Regions from separate parts of the Microbacterium sp. STF-2 genome, predicted to be linked through region 2. Evidence: riboswitches for the same ligand, from Rfam matches in the RefSeq annotation. Region 2 holds a riboswitch; the other holds the start of a gene.
What was found. A riboswitch is a leader RNA that binds a small molecule or an ion and turns the genes downstream of it on or off. The one in region 2 is predicted to bind thiamine pyrophosphate.
Positions count from the first base shown of each region.

Region 1: it holds a riboswitch for thiamine pyrophosphate, as region 2 does, so the genes downstream of both, MicroSTF_RS09760 (ECF transporter S component) here and thiM (hydroxyethylthiazole kinase) in region 2, are expected to answer to the same signal.

Region 1 covers NZ_JARKMW010000001.1:2,011,452-2,022,169, reverse strand. The annotation lists gene MicroSTF_RS09770 (ABC transporter ATP-binding protein) at 1-2,022, shown strand, start outside; gene MicroSTF_RS09765 (D-alanyl-D-alanine carboxypeptidase family protein) at 2,140-3,771, opposite strand; TPP riboswitch at 3,854-3,963, shown strand; gene MicroSTF_RS09760 (ECF transporter S component) at 3,956-4,612, shown strand; gene MicroSTF_RS09755 (ABC transporter ATP-binding protein) at 4,609-6,078, shown strand; gene MicroSTF_RS09750 (energy-coupling factor transporter transmembrane component T family protein) at 6,075-6,854, shown strand; gene MicroSTF_RS09745 (CHY zinc finger protein) at 6,861-7,211, opposite strand; gene MicroSTF_RS09740 (aminoglycoside 3'-phosphotransferase) at 7,208-7,933, opposite strand; gene MicroSTF_RS09735 (cytochrome c oxidase assembly protein) at 7,999-8,937, opposite strand; gene MicroSTF_RS09730 (signal peptidase II) at 8,934-9,470, opposite strand; gene MicroSTF_RS09725 (hypothetical protein) at 9,460-9,921, opposite strand; gene MicroSTF_RS09720 (hypothetical protein) at 10,182-10,631, opposite strand.
Region 2 covers NZ_JARKMW010000002.1:15,866-26,583, reverse strand. The annotation lists gene MicroSTF_RS13800 (amino acid ABC transporter ATP-binding protein) at 236-982, shown strand; gene MicroSTF_RS13795 (glutamate ABC transporter substrate-binding protein) at 1,038-1,955, shown strand; gene MicroSTF_RS13790 (amino acid ABC transporter permease) at 2,037-2,684, shown strand; gene MicroSTF_RS13785 (amino acid ABC transporter permease) at 2,681-3,583, shown strand; gene pheS (phenylalanine--tRNA ligase subunit alpha) at 3,626-4,666, shown strand; gene pheT (phenylalanine--tRNA ligase subunit beta) at 4,666-7,176, shown strand; gene MicroSTF_RS13770 (DUF402 domain-containing protein) at 7,262-7,990, shown strand; gene MicroSTF_RS13765 (NAD-dependent epimerase/dehydratase family protein) at 8,051-9,013, shown strand; TPP riboswitch at 9,020-9,114, shown strand; gene thiM (hydroxyethylthiazole kinase) at 9,105-9,953, shown strand; gene MicroSTF_RS13755 (bifunctional hydroxymethylpyrimidine kinase/phosphomethylpyrimidine kinase) at 9,950-10,718, shown strand, end outside.

The DNA.
Region 1 (10,718 bases), on a different contig from region 2:
TCGATCCTGGGTGCGATCGGCGTGGTCCTGACGGTCGCGGCGCCCAAGGTGCTCGCCGAGGCCACCAACCTCGTCTACAAGGGCTTCATCTCCATCCAGCTCGGACAGCCGACCGACGGGTTCCCCGGCTTCCCGGCCGGGACCTCGCAGGACGTCGTCGTCGAGGCGCTGCGGGCCGGTGGGCAGGACGACTTCGCGAACCAGGTCGGCGCGCTGGGCGACTTCACGGTCGGCCAGGGCATCGACTTCGACGCACTGCGTCTCGTCATCGCCGCGGTGCTCGGCATCTACGTGGCCGCGGCCTTCCTCACCTGGATCCAGGGCTACGTCATCAACGTGATCATGGTCCGCACCATGTGGCGGCTGCGCGAGTCGGTCGAGGCGAAGATCAACCGCCTGCCGCTGGCGTACTTCGACAAGGTGCAGCGCGGCGAGCTGATCTCGCGCGTCACGAACGACATCGACAACATCACGCAGACGATGCAGCAGTCGCTCTCGGGAGCACTCACTTCGGTGCTCACCGTGATCGGCGTGCTCGTGATGATGTTCTCGATCTCGTGGCAGCTCGCGCTCGTCGCCCTCATCACGCTGCCGCTCATGGGCGTCATCTTCGGCATCATCGGACCGCGCTCGCAGAAGGCCTTCGGCACCCAGTGGCGCAAGGTCGGTCGCCTGAACGCCCGCGTCGAGGAGGCATTCTCCGGCCACGCGCTCGTGAAGGTCTTCGGCCGGGAGAAGGATGCGCTGGACAAGTTCCAGGTCGAGAACGAAGAGCTGTTCCAGGCGAGCTTCAAGGCACAGTTCCTCTCCGGCATCATCATGCCGGCGATGATGTTCGTCGGAAACCTCAGCTACGTGGGCATCGCGGTGCTCGGGGGTCTGATGGTCGCGAACGGCCAGCTCCGTCTCGGCGACGTGCAGGCGTTCATCCAGTACTCGCAGCAGTTCACGCAGCCCCTGTCCGAGCTGGGTGGCATGGCCGCGGTCGTGCAGTCCGGCACGGCCTCCGCCGAGCGGGTCTTCGAACTGCTCGACGCCGAGGAGCAGGAGGCGGACGACGCCGATGCCCCCGAGCTGGTGGAGGGCAAGGGCGTCATCGAGTTCGAGAACGTCGCGTTCTCGTACACACCCGAGCGTCCGCTCATCCGCGACCTGTCATTCCGGGTGGAGCCGGGGCAGACCGTCGCCATCGTCGGTCCGACCGGTGCGGGAAAGACGACCTTGGTCAACCTGATCATGCGCTTCTACGAGCTCAGCGGCGGGCGCATCATGCTCGACGGCCAGGACATCGCCGAGGTGACCCGCGACGAACTGCGGTCGCGCACCGGCATGGTGCTCCAGGACCCGTGGCTGTTCGCCGGCAGCATCCGCGAGAACATCCGCTACGGTCGCTCCACCGCGAGCGACGACGAGGTTCTCGCCGCCGCCAAGGCGACCTATGTCGATCGCTTCGTGCACGCCCTCCCCGAGGGCTACGACACGGTGCTCGACGAGGATGCCGCGAACGTGTCGGCAGGCGAGCGTCAGCTCATCACCATCGCGCGGGCATTCGTCGCTCAGCCGTCGATCCTCATCCTCGATGAGGCCACGTCGGCCGTCGACACCCGCACCGAACTGCTGCTGCAGCACGCGATGGCCGCGCTTCGTGAAGGACGCACGTCGTTCGTGATCGCGCACCGACTGTCGACCATCCGCGACGCCGACCTGATCCTGGTGATGGAGCACGGTGACATCGTGGAGAAGGGGACGCACGACGAGCTCATCGCCGCGCAGGGCGCCTACTGGCGTCTGTACCAGTCGCAGTTCGAGCAGGCGGCGACCGACATCGACGCCGAAGACGCCCTCACCGGCACGACGCCCGTCGTCGTCTCGGGCGATGCGAGCGATGCCGAAGGTGCAGGAGAGGAGGCTGCGGCCGCCGTTGCCGGAGCCTCGATCGGTGCTCAGCTGCCCGCTGCCGAGACGGCGGCAGCCCAGGCCCTGCTGGAAGACGGGGCCGACGGTTCGAGCCACCGTTCCTGAGCGTTCCCGCCCTCCGGCATCCCCACGACGACGCCCCACTCCGCTCTCGCGGGGTGGGGCGTCGTCGTACGCGGATCGCGTCGTCGCGGGCGCCGGCACGGCGCGCGTGACGAGGTGTCAGGAGCGGTCGGCCCTGATTCCGAGCAGCTCGAGCGGGTGGGTCAGACGCCACCACGGGCTCGGCCCCTCCACATCCTCGGCCAGCACCAGAGGCGTGGTGACGGTGTTGAGCGGACCGGTCGTCGTCAGCGTGCCCACGGCGTCGTCCTGTTCACGGTCTTCGCCGAGATCGAAGGCCGTCGCCGCGGTGGCGGTCGCCCCGTTCCACAGCACCACATCGGCATCGGTCTCGGTGATGACGTCGACCTCCTCCCCCCAGGGGGTCGTGACCTGACCGACCACGGTGTCCTTCGCGACGGCGGGCGGCTGCGCCTCCAGCGCCGCTTCCGCCTCCGCGAACAGGGAGCGGGTGAGAGCGAGTCGCTCATCGTTGCCGGCCTGGTTCAGCGCCGCGGCGAAGAGGTGCACGGTCGTGTCGCCGATGACGACGTCCTTCGCGGTGAGCAGGTTCCAGCCGACGAGTGTGCCGGTCTTGACGCCGACGACACCGGGATCGTCGAGCATCCCGTTCGTGTTGACGACGGTGCCGGCGCCCGGGAGGTCCACCGACTTGGTGCCGACGATCTCGGCGAACACCGGGTTCTGCATGGCACGCTCGCCGAGGGCGACCAGCGCCTCGGGGGTGGCCACATTACGCTCGTCGAAGCCGGACGGCGTCACCACGGTGATGCCGGTGAGGCCTCGTTCGCGCAGCCACACCTCGGCGGCCCGGGCGAATTCGCGATCGGACCCCCAGATCTCGCTCGCGAGCCGGTCGATGTAGTTGTTCGCCGATCCCATCAGCGTGCCCTGCAGGAGTTGGTATTCGGTCAGCACCCCGCCGATCGGCACATCGAGTGCGGACTGGTCGCTGCGCCGGTAGTCCCAGTACTTCACGCTGTCGGCCCGGGTGAACGAGAACTCGGGCCCCTGTTCGCCCACCGCCAGCGGCATACGGTCGAGCACCATCAGGCTGCTCACGACCTTGGTGATGCTCGCGATGCTCACCGCATCGGGGATCGAGGCCGCAGTGGTCATGCCGGAGATGCCGACGGCGCCCGCGCCCTCGGTGGGCCAGGTGACGGTGGCTGCGGCAGCGGGCGTCGTCGCGAACTCGACGGACTGCACTGTCGGAGGTACCTCGTGCAGCGGCCAGAGCAGCGTGGTGCCGGCATACGCGGCGACGAGGCCCACGAGCGTGGCCAGCGGAACGAGGATGCCGGGACGGGCGATGGCCGGGCGCAGGCGTGCCCCGCGGAGCAGGCCGTTCGTCCGCTCGGCTTCCGACGTCTCGTCGAGAGTCGCGGTGGCGGTGTGGTCGGCCACCGTCGCGGGGTCCACCCAGGTCAGAGCGGTGGCGGTGGTGGTCTCGTCCGCCCACTGGGGGGTGGTCGCGTCGAGCGCGGCGAGGGGATCGTCGGCGTCTCCCGCGGCAGTCTCACGCGGAACGAATGGCGGTTTCGTCAGAGCGGGCGTGGCCGGTTCCGGGGCGACCACCGATTCCGGTGCGAGCGCGCGCGTCGACGTCTGCTCGGCCGTGAGCACCGAACCGCCCGACGCGGCATCGACGGAGCCGGAGGGGGCGGTGGTCGCGGGGCCGTCGTCACGGACGACGCCCGTCGCCTCGTCGGCGGGATCTGTTGCGGTCACTCGTTCACGGTACCCAATCCCGGGCGGGTTCCGCGGCGCACAGCCTTGTCGCCACGCGGGTGTCGCCAGCGGGTAGGATCTTCAGCACAACCACGGGAGTCCGGCGAGCCGGGCTGAGAGGGAGCGAATCGCGCTTCGACCGTCGAACCTGATCTGGGTCATGCCAGCGCAGGGAGGAGTTCAGATGAGTACGCCTACGTCCACATCCGCACAGCAGGCATCCGCCGATGCGAACGGGCTGCACCGCCCATCGATCTGGCGCTGGCGCGTCGTCGACATCGTCGTCGCCGCTGTCCTCGGCGTCGCGATCGGTCTCGTGTTCTGGGGATGGAACACCATCGGATACGCGTGGTTCGGCGCGGCCGACGCCCTGACACCGGGCCTCGGTGGCATCGCCGTCGGCATCTGGCTGCTCGGCGGTGTCGTCGGCGGTCTCGTGATCCGCAAGCCGGGGGCCGCGCTCGTGGTCGAACTGGTCGCCGCGATCGTGTCGATGCTGATCGGCAACGTGTGGGGTGTCTCGACCGTGTTGTCGGGCATCGTGCAGGGCCTCGGTGCAGAGATCATCTTCGCCCTGTTCTTCTACCGTCGTTTCGGGATCGCAGTCGCTGCGCTCGCCGGCGTCGGAGCCGCCGTGGCCGCCTGGGTGTTCGAGCTGTTCTACGGCAGCTCGCCGAACATCCTGAAGTCGGTCGAGTTCAACACGATCTATCTGATCAGCGTGGTCGTCTCCGGGGCGATCCTGGCCGGCGTGGTCGGTTGGCTGCTCGTACGCGCCCTCGCCGTCACCGGCGCCCTCAACCGCTTCGCCGTCGGGCGAGAGCACGTGCGCGAGGTCTGAGCGTGACCTTCGCCTCCCCGGCCCGCGTGCAGGCTGCGGGCTGGGGCTGGCGGTACGCCGGTCGAAAGCGTCCCGCCGTCGCGGACGTCTCCTTCACGATCGAACCGGGCGAGCGGGTGCTCCTGCTCGGCGCCTCGGGTGCAGGGAAGTCGACGCTGCTCGCCGGCCTCGCCGGGGTCCTCGGCGATGACGACGAGGGGGAACGGACGGGGTCTTTGCGCATCGACGGTGCGGCCCCCGAGTCACGGCACGGTCAGGTCGGACTCGTCCTGCAGGACCCGGACGCCGGCATCGTGCTGTCGAAGGTCGGCGACGACGTCGCGTTCGGCTGCGAGAACCTGGGCGTCGCGGCGTCCGAGATCCCGGGTCGCGTCGCCGAGGCGCTCGACGCCGTCGGCCTCGATGTTCCGCTGCGACGCCCCACGAAGGCGCTCTCCGGCGGGCAGAAGCAGCGGCTGGTGCTGGCCGGTGTGCTCGCGATGCGACCGGGGCTGCTGCTGCTCGACGAGCCCACCGCGAACCTCGACCCGGAGGGGGTGCGGGAGGTGCGGGCGAGTGTCGAGCGCGCCGTCGAGACGACCGGCGCGACGCTCGTGGTCGTCGAGCACCGCACCCCGATCTGGGTCGATCTGATGACGCGCGTGATCGTGTTGGCGGCCGACGGAGGACTCCTCGCCGACGGTGCGCCCGCGCAGGTGTTCGCGGCCCACGGCGACGTGCTCGCCGATGCGGGGGTGTGGGTGCCCGACCGCGGCATCGACCTTCCGATGCTCGAACAGGTTCCTGCCTCCGATGCCCTCACGGCCTCCGCGCTCTCGATCGCGAGAGAGGCGGGCGTCGTCGTGCAGTCGGGGCTCGACCTGCGCGTGCCGCGTGCGAACGCGACCGTGATCACCGGGCCGAACGGCGCGGGCAAGTCGACGCTCGCACTCACCCTCGCCGGCCTCATCCCGGAGCAGGCCGGCGAAGTGCGTTCGGCGCCCGAGCTGGCGGGGCGCAAGGGCCCCCGCCCGATCCGCTGGTCCTCGCGTGAGCTGCTCACCCGCATCGGCATGGTCTTCCAGGAGCCGGAGCATCAGTTCCTCACGCAGACGCTGCGCGACGAGCTCGCCGTCGGCCCGCGAGCCCTCGGGTGGGACCGCGCGAAGACGGACGGCGTCGTCGAGGAACTGCTCGAGCGCCTCGGACTCGCGTCTCTCGCGCTCGCCAACCCGTTCACGCTCTCCGGCGGGCAGAAGCGTCGACTGTCCGTCGCGACCGTGCTCGCGGGAGCACCCGAGGTGATCGTGCTCGACGAGCCGACCTTCGGGCAGGACCGGCGTGGGTGGATCTCGCTCGTCGCGCTCCTGCAGGAGGAGATCGCGCGCGGTCGGTCGATCGTCGCGGTCACGCACGACGACGCCGTGATCCGGTACCTGGGCGGGCATCGCATCGAACTGGGACGCGAAGGGGAGGCGACATCGTGACGGCGGTCGAGACCGTACGGACGGTATGGCTCGACGGTGTGAACCCGGTGACGAAGCTGGTGCTCGCCGTGCTGCTGTCGGTGCCGCTGTTCGCGTCGATCGACGTCACGAGCGCGCTGGCCGCGATCGTCCTGCAGCTGCTCTGCCTGCCCTTGACCGGACTGCGGCTGTCGACGGTGCTGAAGCGCCTGCTGCCGATCGCGATCTTCGCACCGATCGCCGGCGTGAGCATGCTGCTCTACGCCGAACCCGCAGGGCGGATCTACTGGACCTTCGGATTCGCCACGATCAGCGAGGATTCCATCACGCTCGCGATCGCGGTGAGCCTGCGCGTGATCGCGCTCGGACTGCCGACGATCCTGCTCTTCGGCGGCACCGACCCCACAGAGCTCGCCGATGCGCTGGCCCAGGTCGCGAAGCTCCCCAGTCGCTTCGTGCTCGGCATCCTCGCCGGCACCCGGATGCTGGGCCTGTTCCTCGACGACTGGCGCACCATGAGCCTGGCCCGTCGTGCACGGGGCGTGGGGGATCGGGGTGTGCTGCGACGATTCTTCTCGATGGCCTTCGTGCTGCTCGTGTTCGCGGTGCGGCGCGGGTCCACGCTGGCACTCGCGATGGAGGCGCGCGGCTTCGGCTCCGGCATCCCCCGCACCTGGTCGCGACCGTCCCGGTTGCACCCGCGCGATGCGGTGGCGCTGATCGGCGGCATCGCGATCATGGCCCTCGCCCTTGCCGCCGCCGTCCTCGTCGGGACCTTCCGATTCGTGTGGAGCTAGGGTCGGCTAGCTCCAACTCGGCTGGAAGTAGTGCTCCCGGTGCAGAGCACAGCGCTCGTTGAACGGGGCGGTGCAGCGAGGGCAGCCCGTCACCGCGAAGTACTCGGTGATCGTGAGCTCGTGTCCGCATGCGCCGCAGAGGATCGCCGCGGTGTCGTGCTGCTCGGGCGCCCACTGCTGCGCCGGGTGCCCCGCGGACTCCTCGTGACAGCGATGGCACGGGTAGTGATCGCCGCAGCAGGCGAAGCGGATCGCGATGATGTCTGTCGGGCCCCGGTAGTGCACGCACCGGGTCATGTCGTCGACGACCGGGCCGAACACCGGCGGTCGACCGGCGGGCGGGGGCGCCACGCTCATGTCTCGTTCCAGAGCCGCCGGTAGTACTCGAGGCGCTCGCGGTCGGGCTCGACCCCGTAGGCCTCGATGAGCGTGTCCTCCCAGCCGGATCCGAAGTTCCACATCGTGCTCATCGATGCCACGGCGATGTCGGCCCAGCGGTCGGCGACTCCGAGAGCTGCGAGATCGACGAACGCGGCGGGACGGCCGGCGGCATCGAGAAGCGTGTTCGGCATGCAGGCATCGCCGTGGCACACCACCAGTCGGTCGATCGGCGGCGTCTGGAGCAGCTCGTCGGGCACGATCGTTCCGCGGTCGGCGGCGTTGGCGATCCGCCACTGCGTGCTCCACTCCCAGGGGCATTCGGCCACGGGCAGGGCGTCGTGCAGCGCCCGCAGGCCCGCGCCGACCGCCCGTACCGCGGTCTCGGGCTGGTCGGCCCAGCGCGGGTCGACGGCACTGCTCGCGTCGAGCGCGACGGTGACGAGCCACTCGTGTGTCTCGTCCTGCCCCTGTTCGAGCACCTCGGGCACCGCGATCCAGGTGCGCGCCCACCGCATGCGCTCGGCTTCGTCGCGCATGTTCGCCTCATCGTCGAGGGGCCCCCATTTGATGTACCGGCCGTCGTCGGTGCGGAAGGTCAGCCCGCCGATCCCGTTGAGCCAGACCGGCACGAGCGCCACACCGCGGGCGAGCTCGCGCACCCGCGTCGGCACGTCGAGGGAGGCGGAGGGGATGCTCATCCGTCCATCCTGCCCGACGGCGACGGGTGACGGCGACGGCGACGGGTGACGGCGACGGGTGCGGTTCATCGGCTCTCGTCGCGCAGGCCTTCGAGGTAGGCGTTGTAGGCGTCGAGCTCAGTCGTGCCGTGCGCATCGGCGTAGCGGTCATCGGCGGCGGCACGGGCCGTGTCGTCACGGAACCACCGATGCATCACGTACACGAGCATCAGCAGCGTCGGCGCCTCGCCGTAGGACCAGGCCAGACCGCCCGCCAGACGCTGGTCCTCGAGCGGATCCATCCCGAGGGCGAGGGTCGGGGCGACGAAGTGGTCGACGAGCATCGTCGTCGCCATCATCAGGAAGACCCCGAAGAACGCGTGCAGGGCGGCCTCGGCGAAGACGTCGAGTGCCCGCCCGCCGTGCCCGAGACGCACGGGGAGGGGATCGGAGCTCAGCACCGGGATCGCGAACAGGATGCCCACGATGAGGAACCCGACCTCCAGGGCGATGTGACCGCCGGGAGCAGCGAGGACGCGATCGGCGAGACCGGCCAGATACAGACCGTAGAACGCGATCAGGTACACCGGCAGGGCGATCCACGGGCTCAGGATCCATCGGGCGACGCGGCTGCGGAGTCCGCCGTGCGCGGCACGCAGCGCGGCGGCACCCAGCCCGTGGTGGGGCGTGGCACGCAGGAGCAGGGTGCCCGGTGATCCGAGCACCAGCAGGGGCGGGATCGCGATCATCAGCGTGAGCTGCTGGAACATGAACACCGACATCAGCGCGTAGCCGTATGCCTCGACCCCGAGACCGGTGACGGCCGCGAGCGCGAGGCAGCCCAGGAGGAACACGACCGTGCGCCAGACGGGCCACCGGCGGTGCTGCCGCCAGAGGCGGATCGCGCCGACGAGGTACGCCATGGCCAGCACGGCGGCGACCAGGGGCAGGAGGGGGAACGGGCCCGGTGCGGGCAGCACGAGGTCGGCGAAGGTCGGCGGCGCGTCCGGCATCCAGTTGTTCATCCGTTCGCGCCCTCTCGTTCGTCGTCCGGCCGGTCGCCGATTGCCGCGTTCCGTGTCTGCGCACGGTGACGGACCCCGGCCCCGATGACGAGGACGAAGCCTCCGATCGCGAGCGCGACGTCGGCGAGGTTCCCGATGAACCAGTTCCCGTACGCGAGGAAGTCGGTGACATGGCCGATGCCGAACCCGGGGGGAGCGAGCAGACGGTCCAGCACGTTCCCGATGGCGCCCCCGAGGATGAAACCCAACCCCCAGGCCCGCCACGTCGTGCGTGCGCGGACCGCGGCGACGAACAGGGCGGCGACGGCGCCCACGCCGACCACGGTCAGCACCCAGGTCGCCCCGGAGCCCAGCGACAGCACCGCCCCGGGGTTGTAGGCGAGCTGCAGGCCGAGCGCATCACCCAGAACGGGTATCCGTTCCGTCTGGCTGAGCCCGGCGATCGCGGCCGCTTTGGTGCTCTGGTCGATCAGGACGACGAGGCCGGCGATCACGAAGGCGACGGCGTACTTCGGGACGCTCTCACGCTTCATCGGACGGTCCCGTCTCCGCTGCCCGATCGCGTCTCCGCCGCGCGCGCCCCGCCAAGACCACCCCGGTCGCTCCGAGGGCGAGGAGGAAGCCGATCCCGACGAGGAAGACGGTCCCCAGGAATCCGAGGTCGTCGCGCTGCACCCTCCGCTCGCCGTTCTGCTGCTCGTGCGTCGTGCTGCTGGTCGGTGTGGGTGTGGGTGTCGGTGTGGGGGTGGGTGTGGGTGTGGGGGTCTGAGTCGTCGCGGGCGTATCCGCCTCTGAGACGCCGACGATGCTGTGGGGCACGTGTGCGGCCGCCGACTCCCCGCCGACGAGCAGGATCAGGACGCTGAGCACCGCTCCCATGACGGTCGTGCCCACCGCGCGCCGCATCGTCCAGCCGATCGGGTTCGTCTGCGGACTCGGGCGTTGGGGAGCGCGCCGATCGGCGTCGTCCACGGGGCTTTTCATGGGTCTCCTTCGAGGGGTGAGAGCAGATTGTTCGAGAGGGCGGAGCCTCGGATGGTGCCGCGCACACAACGCACGGCTTCAGGAGTCGGGGTCGCGCGGAGTGGACACCTGGAGTCGACGCACGGAGTCGACGCGAGATGTCGACGCGAGACGTCGACGCGAGACGTCGACACAGGAGGTCGACAGGGACATCGAGGGGATGCCGCGGGGGAGGCCGGGTTGCGAGCGATCGATGCGGTCGCGCGGGTGCGGCCGGCGGATCAGGTTCGGGAGAGGCCGAGCTGGAGGAGGGAGAGCGTCGTCGCGCGTGGGCGCGGGGGAGATGCAGACGATCGACGCAGAGCCTCGGATCCGGCTCGGAGTCGCGTGACCAGTGCCCGCCGGTGCGCTGCGCGTGTTCGCAGGAGCATCACGGCGAGCCCGCACAGCACGCCCAGAGCGCAGAGCGCAGCTCCGACGAGAGCGCTCGTCCCGCTGTCGGGTGCGGCGGTGAGGACCTGCTCCTGGGCAGCTGCGGCCGCATGGTCGAACGCGTCGACGACTGCGGCGGTGAGGGAGGGGGCAGCGCCGTTCTCGTCCTGCGCCCCGTGGGTGGTCACGGCGAAGGCGAAGAGCAGCAGGAGCGCCAGGCTCGCCGTGGTAATGAGCCGCATTATCACCGGCGGGGCGACGGTGCCCGCGGATCGGAGGATCCCGGGCGAGCGGCGCATTCTCCGGATCCTACCCGCACCGGTTATCGGGTTCCTTCGCGCGCGAGGCGGTGTCGTAGGCTCGCTCTCGACGCCGTACCTCGGCTC
Region 2 (10,718 bases):
GAAGTCTGACACCGTGGGTGGCGCTCTGCCATTGTGAGGTCGATCGCGCACGATCGTCGCCTGTTGCTCAACTGTCGTTGGGGAGCTGCAGCAGGACGATTCCGCGGCCCGTGGGGGCGGGCCGCGGGGTACCCATGCACAGCAGCATTGGTGCCGCGATCAGGTGATTACGAACGTGTAAATCTCACCGAGGTGCCTGGAGACCCGCGTCCGACGTGGCTAGTTTGGAGAAATGATGACCTCTGATACCCCGCTTGTCGTGGTCGAGAACGTCCAGAAGCACTACGGCGACTTCCAGGCGCTCACCGACATCGACCTGACCGTCAACTCGGGAGAGGTCGTCGTCGTGATCGGCCCGTCCGGCTCCGGCAAGTCGACTCTGTGCCGCACGATCAACCGCCTCGAGACGATCACGAGCGGCACCATCCGCATCGACGGCAAGGAGCTGCCTGCGGAGGGGAAGGGACTCGCCCACCTGCGTGCGGACGTCGGCATGGTCTTCCAGTCCTTCAATCTCTTCGCACACCTCACGATCCTCGAGAACGTGACCCTCGGCCCGATCAAGGTCCGCGGCCTCAAGAAGGCGGATGCCGAGAAGGAGGCGATGGTGCTGCTCGAACGCGTGGGCGTGGCGCAGCAGGCATCGAAGCTCCCGGCCCAGCTGTCCGGCGGGCAGCAGCAGCGCGTGGCGATCGCCCGCGCCCTCGCGATGCAGCCCAAGGTGATGCTGTTCGACGAGCCGACCAGCGCCCTCGACCCCGAGATGATCAACGAGGTCCTCGACGTCATGGTCGAGTTGGCCCAGGACGGCATGACGATGATCGTCGTCACCCATGAGATGGGCTTCGCCCGCAAGGCCGCCGACCGCGTCGTCTTCATGGCCGACGGACGGATCGTGGAGGAGGCGACTCCCGAGGAGTTCTTCACGCACCCGAAGAGCGACCGCGCCAAGGACTTCCTCTCGAAGCTCCTCACGCACTGACGCCCCCGCACCGACCACACAGACCCTGCACACACAGCATACGAAGGAGACGCACATGCGACGCACACGGACACTGGCAGGTATCGGAATCGCAGCGGCCGCGCTGCTGGCGCTCACGGCCTGCAACAGCGGCACGCCGTCCAGCACAGGAGCCCCGGAGGGCGGCGACGAGGGCGACACCTCCAGCAGCACGCCGTGGACCGTGCTGACCGACGTCAGCATCGAGGGAAGCCCGACGTTCGACCGGATCGAGTCGGCAGGCACGGTCAAGGTCGGCGTCAAGGAGGACCAGCCGGGTCTGGGGTACCTCGACCCGGTGACCGGCGACCGCACCGGATTCGACGTCGACATCGCCCGCTGGATGGCGGCATCGCTCGGCGTCGACCCGGAGAAGATCGAGTTCCAGGCGATCGCCTCCGCGAACCGCGAGCAGGCCATCGTGAACGGCGATATCGACTACTACGTCGGCACGTACTCGATCACCGACAAGCGCAAGGAGCAGATCTCGTTCGCCGGGCCGTACTTCGTCACGGGTCAGGGCCTCCTCGTCGGTGCCGACAGCGACATCAAGAGCGTCGATGAACTGAGCGCGGAGACGACCGTCTGCTCGGCGACCGGCTCGACGCCGATCCAGAACATCAAGACGAACTACCCCGACGTGCCCACCAAGGAGTACGACACGTACTCGAAGTGCGTCGAGGACCTCAAGAACGGTCAGGTCGACGCCGTCACGACCGACGAGGCGATCCTCATCGGCTACGCGGCCCAGGACCCGGACAAGCTGAAGGTCGTCGGAGAGCCCTTCAGCGAGGAGCGCTACGGCATCGGACTCGCCAAGGGCGACGACGCTCTGGCCGAGTACTTCAACACGCAGCTGACCGACGGCGGCAAGATCTGGCAGCAGATCTTCGACAACAACCTCGGCGCGTCCGGCGTCAAGGCGACCCAGCCCGAGGTCGACCCGATCGGTTGATCCCGGCGGGGCGGTCGACCCGGTCGACCGCCCCGCTCATCGGCACGAACCACCCGAGAACCCGAATCGACAGGAGCAGCAGTGGGAGTCATCACCGACCACCTCGACCTCTGGGGAGAGGCACTGTGGGGAACCATCGTGCTGTTCCTGGGTGGCGGCATCATCGCGCTGGTCCTCGGGCTGATCGTCGGAGCCGCGCGTGTGTCTCCGGTTCCGATCGCCCGCGCCGTCGGCGGCGTGTACGTCAACTGGATCCGCAACACCCCGCTGACGCTCGTCATGTTCTTCTTCGCGTTCTGCCTCCCGATCCTGCTGGGGGAGCGGGTGAACCCCCTGCCTCTGGCAGTGGCCGCTCTCGGCATCTACACCGCGACGTACGTCGCCGAGGCGCTGCGAGCCGGCATCAACACCGTGCCCGTCGGCCAGGCCGAGGCGGCGCGAGCGATCGGCCTGAACTTCGGACAGGTCATGCGCTACGTCGTGCTGCCGCAGGCGACGCGCTCCGTCGTCCCGCCCATGATGAGCGTCCTCATCGCCCTCATGAAGAACACCACGGTGGCTGCGGGCTTCTCCGTCGCCAACCTGGGGACCATCCGTGCGGCATTGAGCGAACAGGGGGAGAACGCTCTGGCCGTGCTGCTCTGGGTCATGGTCGTCTTCGTGGTCCTGGTGCTGCTGCTCGCCTGGGTGCAGCGCGTTCTCGAGAACAAGTGGAGGATCGCGCGATGAGTTCCGTTCTTTTCGACGTCCCCGGCCCCCGTGCCATCGCCCGCAACCGGCTCATCGGAGCCGCCACGGTCCTCGTCGTCCTCGCCGTGCTCGGCTGGGTCGTGTGGAGGCTGTTCGCCACCGGACAGTTCTCCGCCGAGAAGTGGAACATCTTCACGTTCTCCGCCGTCTGGGTCCGCTTCGGCGAAGGGCTGCTGGCCACGCTGGCCGCCTTCGCGGTCGCCGGCGTCGGGTCCATCGCCCTCGGCTTCCTGCTCGGCATCGGCCGCCTGTCGGAGCACGCCTGGGTGCGTGAGCCCGTCCGGTGGATCATCGAGGTGCTGCGAGCGGTGCCCGTGCTCATTCTGATGATGCTGCTGTACTACGGCCTTCCCGTGATCGGCGTGAAGATGCCGCCGTATTGGGCCGTCGTGATCGCTCTGATCGTGTACAACGGCTCCGTGCTCGCCGAGGTGCTGCGTGCCGGCATCGAATCGCTGCCGCGCGGGCAGAAGGAAGCCGGCTATGCGATCGGACTCCGGAAGACCGGGGTGATGTACTTCATCCTGATCCCGCAAGCCGTGCGGGCCATGATGCCGGTGATCATCGCGCAGCTCGTCGTGGCGCTCAAGGACACCGCGCTCGGGTTCATCATCACGTACCAGGAGCTCCTCTACGTCATCAACCAGATCGGCAACCAGGCGCCTTACGGTTCCCCGCTGATCCCCGCGGCGATCGTCGGCGGATCGATGTACGTGGCCGTGTGTCTCCTGCTCTCCTACATCGCCTACCGCCTCCAGCGCCGTGCCAAGCGCTCGCCGAAGGCCGGGCCGGCGGTACCGGATCCCCGTCAGCACGGGGGCGAGACGAACACCTCGCTCATCGTCCTGCAGGGCGACGGGTCCGAGGCGTCGCGCTGATCCGCGAAAGCGACCCACGCGCCCCCGGTAGACTCGATTCTCGTGTCAGAGTCTCCTGAAATCACCCCGGAAGCGGTCGAAGCCGCTGTCGCCGACGCCCTCGCGGCGATCGCCGCAGCCACCGACACCGCCGAGCTGAAAGCGGCTCGTGCCGCACACGTCGCCGACGGATCGCCGCTCGCGGTCCTGAATGCCTCGATGCGACAGGTCGCCCCCGAGAACAAGGCCGCTTTCGGCAAGCTCGTGGGTCAGGGACGCGGGCGGGTGACGCAGGCGCTGGCGGCGAAGGAAGCCGAGCTGGCGGAGGCCGAGGTCGCTGCGCGGCTCGAGGCCGAGCGGGTCGACATCACCGCCGTGCCGTCGCGCACCCGCGTCGGTGCCCGGCACCCGCTCACCCTGCTCCAGGACCAGGTCTGCGACATCTTCGTCGGCATGGGATGGGAGATCGCGGAGGGGCCGGAGCTCGAGCACGAGTGGTTCAACTTCGACGCCCTGAACTTCGATGTCGACCACCCCGCCCGTCAGGAGCAGGATACGTTCTACGTCGACCCCACCTCCCGCCACCTCGTGATGCGCACGCACACGAGCCCGGTGCAGGTGCGTTCGATGCTCGACCGCGAGGTGCCGATCTACGTGCTGTGCCCGGGCCGCGTGTACCGCACCGACGAGTTCGACGCCACGCACCTGCCGGTGTTCACCCAGTTCGAGGGACTCGTGATCGACAAGGGCATCACGATGGCGCACCTCAAGGGCACACTCGATCACTTCGCGAAGCAGCTCTTCGGGCCCGAGGCCAAGACGCGCTTCCGCACCAACTACTTCCCCTTCACCGAGCCCTCCGCCGAACTCGACCTGTGGCACCCGACCTTCAAGGGCGGCGCGCGCTGGATCGAATGGGGCGGCTGCGGCATGGTCAACCCGAACGTGCTGCGCGCCGCCGGGATCGACCCCGAGGTGTACAGCGGCTTCGCGTTCGGCATGGGCATCGAGCGGGGACTGATGTTCCGCAGCGACGTCCAGGACATGCGCGACATGGCCGAGGGCGATGTCCGATTCAGCGAGCAGTACGGGATGGTGGTGTGATGCGCGTCCCGCTTTCGTGGTTGCGTGAGTACGTCGATCTGGCAGCGGATGCCACGCCCGAGGACGTCCTCGCGGCACTGGTGACCGTCGGATTCGAAGAAGAGGATGTGCACCGCTTCGACATCACCGGTCCCGTGGTCGTCGGACAGGTCGTCTCGCTCGAGGCCGAGCCGCAGTCGAACGGCAAGACCATCAACTGGTGCCAGGTCGACGTCGGCGAGGCGAACGGCGGCATCCGCGGGATCGTCTGCGGCGCGCACAACTTCGTCGCCGGTGACAAGGTCGTCGTGACGCTGCCCGGTGCCGTGCTTCCCGGTCCGTTCCCGATCGCCGCCCGCAAGACCTACGGCCACGTGTCGGACGGCATGATCGCGTCGGCGCGCGAGCTCGGCCTGGGCGATGAGCACAACGGCATCGTGGTGCTGTCCGATCTCGGCATCGACGCCCCCGTCGGCACCGACGCGATCGCTCTGCTCGGCCTCGATGACGTCGCGGTGGAGATCAACGTCACTCCCGACCGTGGATATGCCTTCTCGCTCCGCGGCGTGGCCCGTGAGTACGCGCATGCCACCGGTGCGACCTTCCGCGACCCGGCCGAGCGCGACTTCGCCGAGCTCCAGCCCGGGTCCGGGCACACGACCGTGGTCGATGACGTCGCACCCGTGCGCGGGAACGTGGGTGCGAGAGAGTTCGTGACCCGCGTCGTCCGCGGTGTCGACCCCTCACGTCCGACGCCGCCGTGGATGGTCGCCCGGCTGAGTCTTGCGGGCATGCGCTCGCTGGGCGTGCTGATCGACATCACCAACTACGTGATGCTCGAGCTCGGCCAGCCGCTGCACGGCTACGACCTCGACAAGCTCACGGGCGGCATCACGGTGCGCCGTGCCGCTCCCGGCGAGAAGATGACCACGCTCGACGGCGTCGAGCGCGCTCTGCACGCGGAAGACCTCCTCATCACCGACGAGTCCGGCCCGATCGGCCTTGCCGGCGTCATGGGCGGTGGCACGACCGAGATGAGCGACACCACGCGGAACGTGCTGATCGAGGCGGCGAACTTCGACCCCACGACCATCGCCCGCTCGGCACGTCGACACAAGCTGCCCAGTGAGGCGTCCAAGCGCTTCGAACGCGGTGTCGACCCGCTGATCCCGTTCGTGGCCGCCCGCCGCGCTGCCGACCTCATGGTCGAGCTCGCCGGCGGCACGCTCACGGAGGAGGGTGGCGCGCTGTTCGCCGAGGTCTTCGTCGGCGAGATCGAGCTCCCCGCCGGATTCGTGCAGGGACTCATCGGCGTCGACTACTCCGACGACGAGATCACCGGTGCGCTGACCACCATCGGTGCCGATGTCACGGCGTCGGATGCGGGTTCCGGCTGGAGGGTGATCCCGCCGACCTGGCGGCCCGACCTCACCGACAAGTGGACGCTCGCGGAGGAGGTCGCCCGCATCCACGGGCTCGACCGCATCCCCTCCGTGCTGCCGACGCCTCCGTCCGGTCGCGGCCTCACCGCCGACCAGCAGGGTCGTCGACGCGTAGCCGATGCCCTGGCTGCTGCCGGTCTCGTCGAGACGCCGTCGTTCCCGTTCACCACCGAGGCGCAGAACGACCTCCACGGCTCCGCATCGGGTGAACACCTCCCGAGCATCCGCCTGGCGAATCCACTCGACGGGCAGGCGCCGTATCTGCGTCGTTCGCTCATTCCCGGTCTGCTGCAGACCGCGCACCGCAACATCTCGCGCGGACTCACCGACCTGGCGATCTTCGAGACCGGCGTGGTCTTCCTGCCCGAGCCGGGCGTGGAGTACGGCACGGACGAGGTGCCGCCGCTGGGCGAGCGCCCGTCCGATGAGACGCTCGCCGCGCTGAACGCGTCGATCCCGCCGCAGCACCGGTTCATCTCCGCGCTGCTCACCGGCCTTGTCTCCCCGCGTCAGCCCGGTCGTCCCGCCGAAGCCGCAGGTCTCGTCGAGGCACTGGACGCGGTCCGCGTCATCGCGGCGGCGGCCGGCGTCGACATCGACGTGGTCCAGGCCGAGCGTGCGGCCCTGCACCCCGGACGCACCGGATCGCTCCGGGTCGCCGGGGAAGAGGTCGGCTACGTCGGTGAGCTGCATCCCGCTGTGGCGGAGGGCGCCGACCTTCCGGGGCGCGCGACCGTGTTCGAGGTCGACCTCGACCGCATCCTGTCGCTCGCCGGTGGTCGGGTCGTCGCGGCCTCGCTGTCGACGTTCCCCGCTGCCACGCAGGACGTCTCGCTCACGCTGCCGGCAGACGTTCCGGCCGCCGATGTGCAGGCGGCTCTCGCCGAGGGTGCCGGTGCGCTGCTGGAATCGGTGCGTCTCGTCGACGACTATCGCGGGGAGGGCGTGCCGGACGGCTCGAAGAGCCTGACGTTCGCCCTGCGCTTCCGTGCCGACGATCGCACGCTCACGGCGGCCGAGGCCACGGAGGCCAAGCTCGCCGGTGTCGAGGTCGCCGCACAGCGCTTCGGAGCCGCACTGCGCGACTGAGCACGGGAGCGCGACGCACCGCGCCGTGGGACGTACCGTGTCGTCGGTCAGACGATTCCGGTCGGCGCCGGAGTACCGTGGCGGGATGAGAATCCTCCCCCAGGGCACTCCGGCCGCCGTCCCGGATGACGCGCGGCCGCTCGGAGAAGGACCGTTCCTCGAGTCGGGCATGCAGATCGACTGGCACTATCGGAAGCCGGGATGGCAGCCGGGGGAGCCCTCCAGGATCGCTCCGATGCGGGTGGTGCGCGACGACGAACGGGGACTCGTCGCATGGCTCGCGCCCGGAACGCTGCAGGAGGCTCCGGGAGCTCTCGGCGGACAGCGAGTGCGTGAAGTACCGCTCTCGCGTCGCTGGCTCGAGCCGCGGACGCGCATCGTCGAGCCCTGGCGCGGGAACGGCGTGCTGTGCATCGCCCCCGCCGGGCTGCCATGGTCGGTCTGGTTGTTCTGGAGCGACACCACAGGCCCGGACTGGTCCTTCGCCGGCTGGTACGTGAACCTCGAGAACGCACATCTGCGCACCGATCACGACACCTACTCGTCCGACCACATCCTCGACGTCGAGATCGATCCGGAGGGCGGCATCCACCTCAAAGACGAGGACGAGCTCGTCGCCGCGATCCAGCAGGGGCGTCTCAGCCCCGAGCAGGCGGCGCAGATCGAGCGGCACGCGGACGCGGCCATCGCCTCGTTCGAGTCCGGTGGCTGGCCGTTCGACGCCGCGTGGACACGTTGGCAGCCCGATCCCGCGTGGAGCGTCCCGGTGCTCGCGGGCCTGGATCGTCTGAGCACGCCCACCGATCTGCTCTGAACCGATCTGCTGTGGGCGGAAGAGGTTCCGCAGAGATCCGCCACCTGATGACATGGAATCATGACCGATGTTCTGATCCTCGGCGGTACGGGCTGGCTCTCCGGGCGCATCGCCCGGAGGTGGGTCGACGAAGGCGCCGCGGTCACGTGTCTCGGCCGCGGTTCCCGTCCGGCCCCCGAGGGTGCCGTGCTCGTGCGCGGCGATCGTGAGGATGCCGACGTCTATGCCGATCTCTCGCGGCGGGACTGGGATCACGTCGTGGACGTCTCGTCCCACGCGGTGCAGGTCGAGAGGGCGGTCGATGCGCTCGGCGATCGGGCGGGGCGCTGGACCTACGTATCGTCCGTGTCGGTGTACTCCGATGACGAGACGGTCGGAGCAGATGAGTCGACGCCGCGACATCCGGCTGCGAGCCCGGGTGATGAGTACGACTACGGTGCGCAGAAGGCAGCAGCCGAAGATGCTGTCCTGCGCCTGGGGGAGCGCGGTTTCATCGTGCGCCCTGGGCTCATCGTGGGCGACGGCGACCCCAGCGACCGGTTCGGGTACTGGGCCGCGGCGTTCGCGCGAGCAGGCTCGGAAGCCGTGCTGCTGCCGCCGCTCGAGGGAAGGAGCACGCAGGTCATCGATGTCGACGATCTCGCGGCGTACATCGTCACGGCGACACGCAGCGGCGCGGTCAACGGCGTAGGCGATGAGCACCCCCTCGCCGATGTGCTGGGTGCGGTGCGCCTCGCGGTCGGTCACACCGGCTCCGTGTTCGTCGCGGACGAGGGATGGCTCCGTGCGCACGACGTCGAGTACTGGGCGGGGCCGCGGTCCCTGCCGCTGTGGCTGCCGACCGACATGAGTGGCTTCATGACCCGCTCGAATCGCGCATTCCACGCGAGCGGCGGGCGGCTTCGTCCGCTCACGGACACGATCGAGCGCGTCGTCGCCGACGAACGGTCACGAGGCGTCGACCGGGAGCGCCATGCCGGCCTCACACGGGCAGAGGAGAGGGCTCTGCTGAGCGATCGCTAGACTGCGAGCAGTGACACGGGGTGCCGCGATCCGCGGCTGAGAACAGACCCGTCGAACCTGATCTAGTTCGTACTAGCGAAGGGATGTCGCGATGAGCGATCTTCTGCGTCCTGAATCCACCCACGACCTCGCCGGTTCCGCCGCGACCCTCCTGGAGGTGCTGCGCGAGGCTCCGCCGTTGACGCACTGCATCACCAATGCGGTCGTGACGGGATTCACCGCCAACGTGCTGCTGGCACTGGGGGCCGCACCCGCGATGGTCGACATCGTCGACGAGGCGGGGATGTTCGCCGGGGTCGCTTCCGGGGTGCTGATCAACCTGGGGACTCCCACGCCCGAGCAGCGGGCGGCGAGTCTGGAGGCGGTCGCCGGAGCCGCGGCGAACGGTACGCCTTGGGTTCTCGACCCGGTAGCTATCGGTGCGCTTCCGGTGCGCACCGCCCTCGCCCACCGGCTCGCGCAGCACCGACCGACCGCTATCCGCGGCAACGCCTCCGAGATCCTCGCCCTCGCCGGGCTCAGCACGGGCGGACGTGGGGTGGATGCCACCGACACCACGGACTCCGCAGCCGATGCCGCCGCAACGCTCGCGCGGACCACGGGCGCGGTGGTCGCAGTGTCGGGGCCGATCGATCTCATCACCGACGGGGTGCGGATGCTGCGCCTCGCCAACGGCCACGAGCTGCTGACCCGTGTGACCGGAGGAGGATGCGCGCTCGGCGCGGTGATGGCGGCCTTCCTCGGTGCGGCCGAGGCGACGGATCACGATGCGCTGACCGCTGTGGCTTCCGCGAGCCTCGTCTACACGATCGCCGCCGAGCGGGCAGCGGCGACATCCGCGGGGCCGGGCAGCTTCGCCGTCGCCCTGCTGGATGCGCTCGCCGCGGTGGGCCCCGACGACATCAGAGCCGATGCACGCGTCGAAGGCGGCGTCCGGTGAACGCCGATCTCTCGCTCTACCTCGTCACGGACGCGGCGCTCTGCGGGGACAGGGGCGTCGTCGAGACGGTGCGCCGAGCGGTCGACGGTGGGGTGCGAATCGTCCAATTGCGCGATAAGGACGCGACCGACGCCGAGACGGTCGATCAGCTGATCGCGTTGTCGCGGGTGATCGACGGGCGGGCGCTGCTCGTCGTGAACGACCGGCTGGACGCCGTGGTCGCTGCCCGGGAACGGGGCGCTCGGGTCGACGGCGTGCATCTGGGACAGGGCGATGCCTCCGTGCTGCGTGCGCGTGAGGCGCTCGGACCCGACGCGCTGGTCGGCCTCACCGCGAACACTCGTGCGCATCTCGACGCGGTCGATGCTCTGCCCGCCGGCACCGTCGACTATCTGGGTGTCGGTGTGATCCGCCCGACCGCCACCAAACCCGATCACCCCGCTCCTCTCGGCGTCGACGGCTTCCGTGATCTCGTGGCTGCCAGCTCTCTGCCGTGCGTGGCGATCGGCGGCGTCGGCATCGATGACACGGAACCCCTCCGCGACGCCGGTGCGGCCGGCCTCGCCGTCGTCTCGGTGCTGTGCGCCGCCGACGATCCCGAGGCCACGGCAGCGGAGTTCCGCCGGCGCTGGCTCGCCGGCACCGTGCCGAGGGTGCTCAGCATCGCCGGCAGCGACCCGTCCGGGGGCGCGGGCATCCAGGCCGACCTCAAGTCCATCGCCGCGAACGGCGGATACGGGATGGCGGTCCTCACTGCGCTGACGG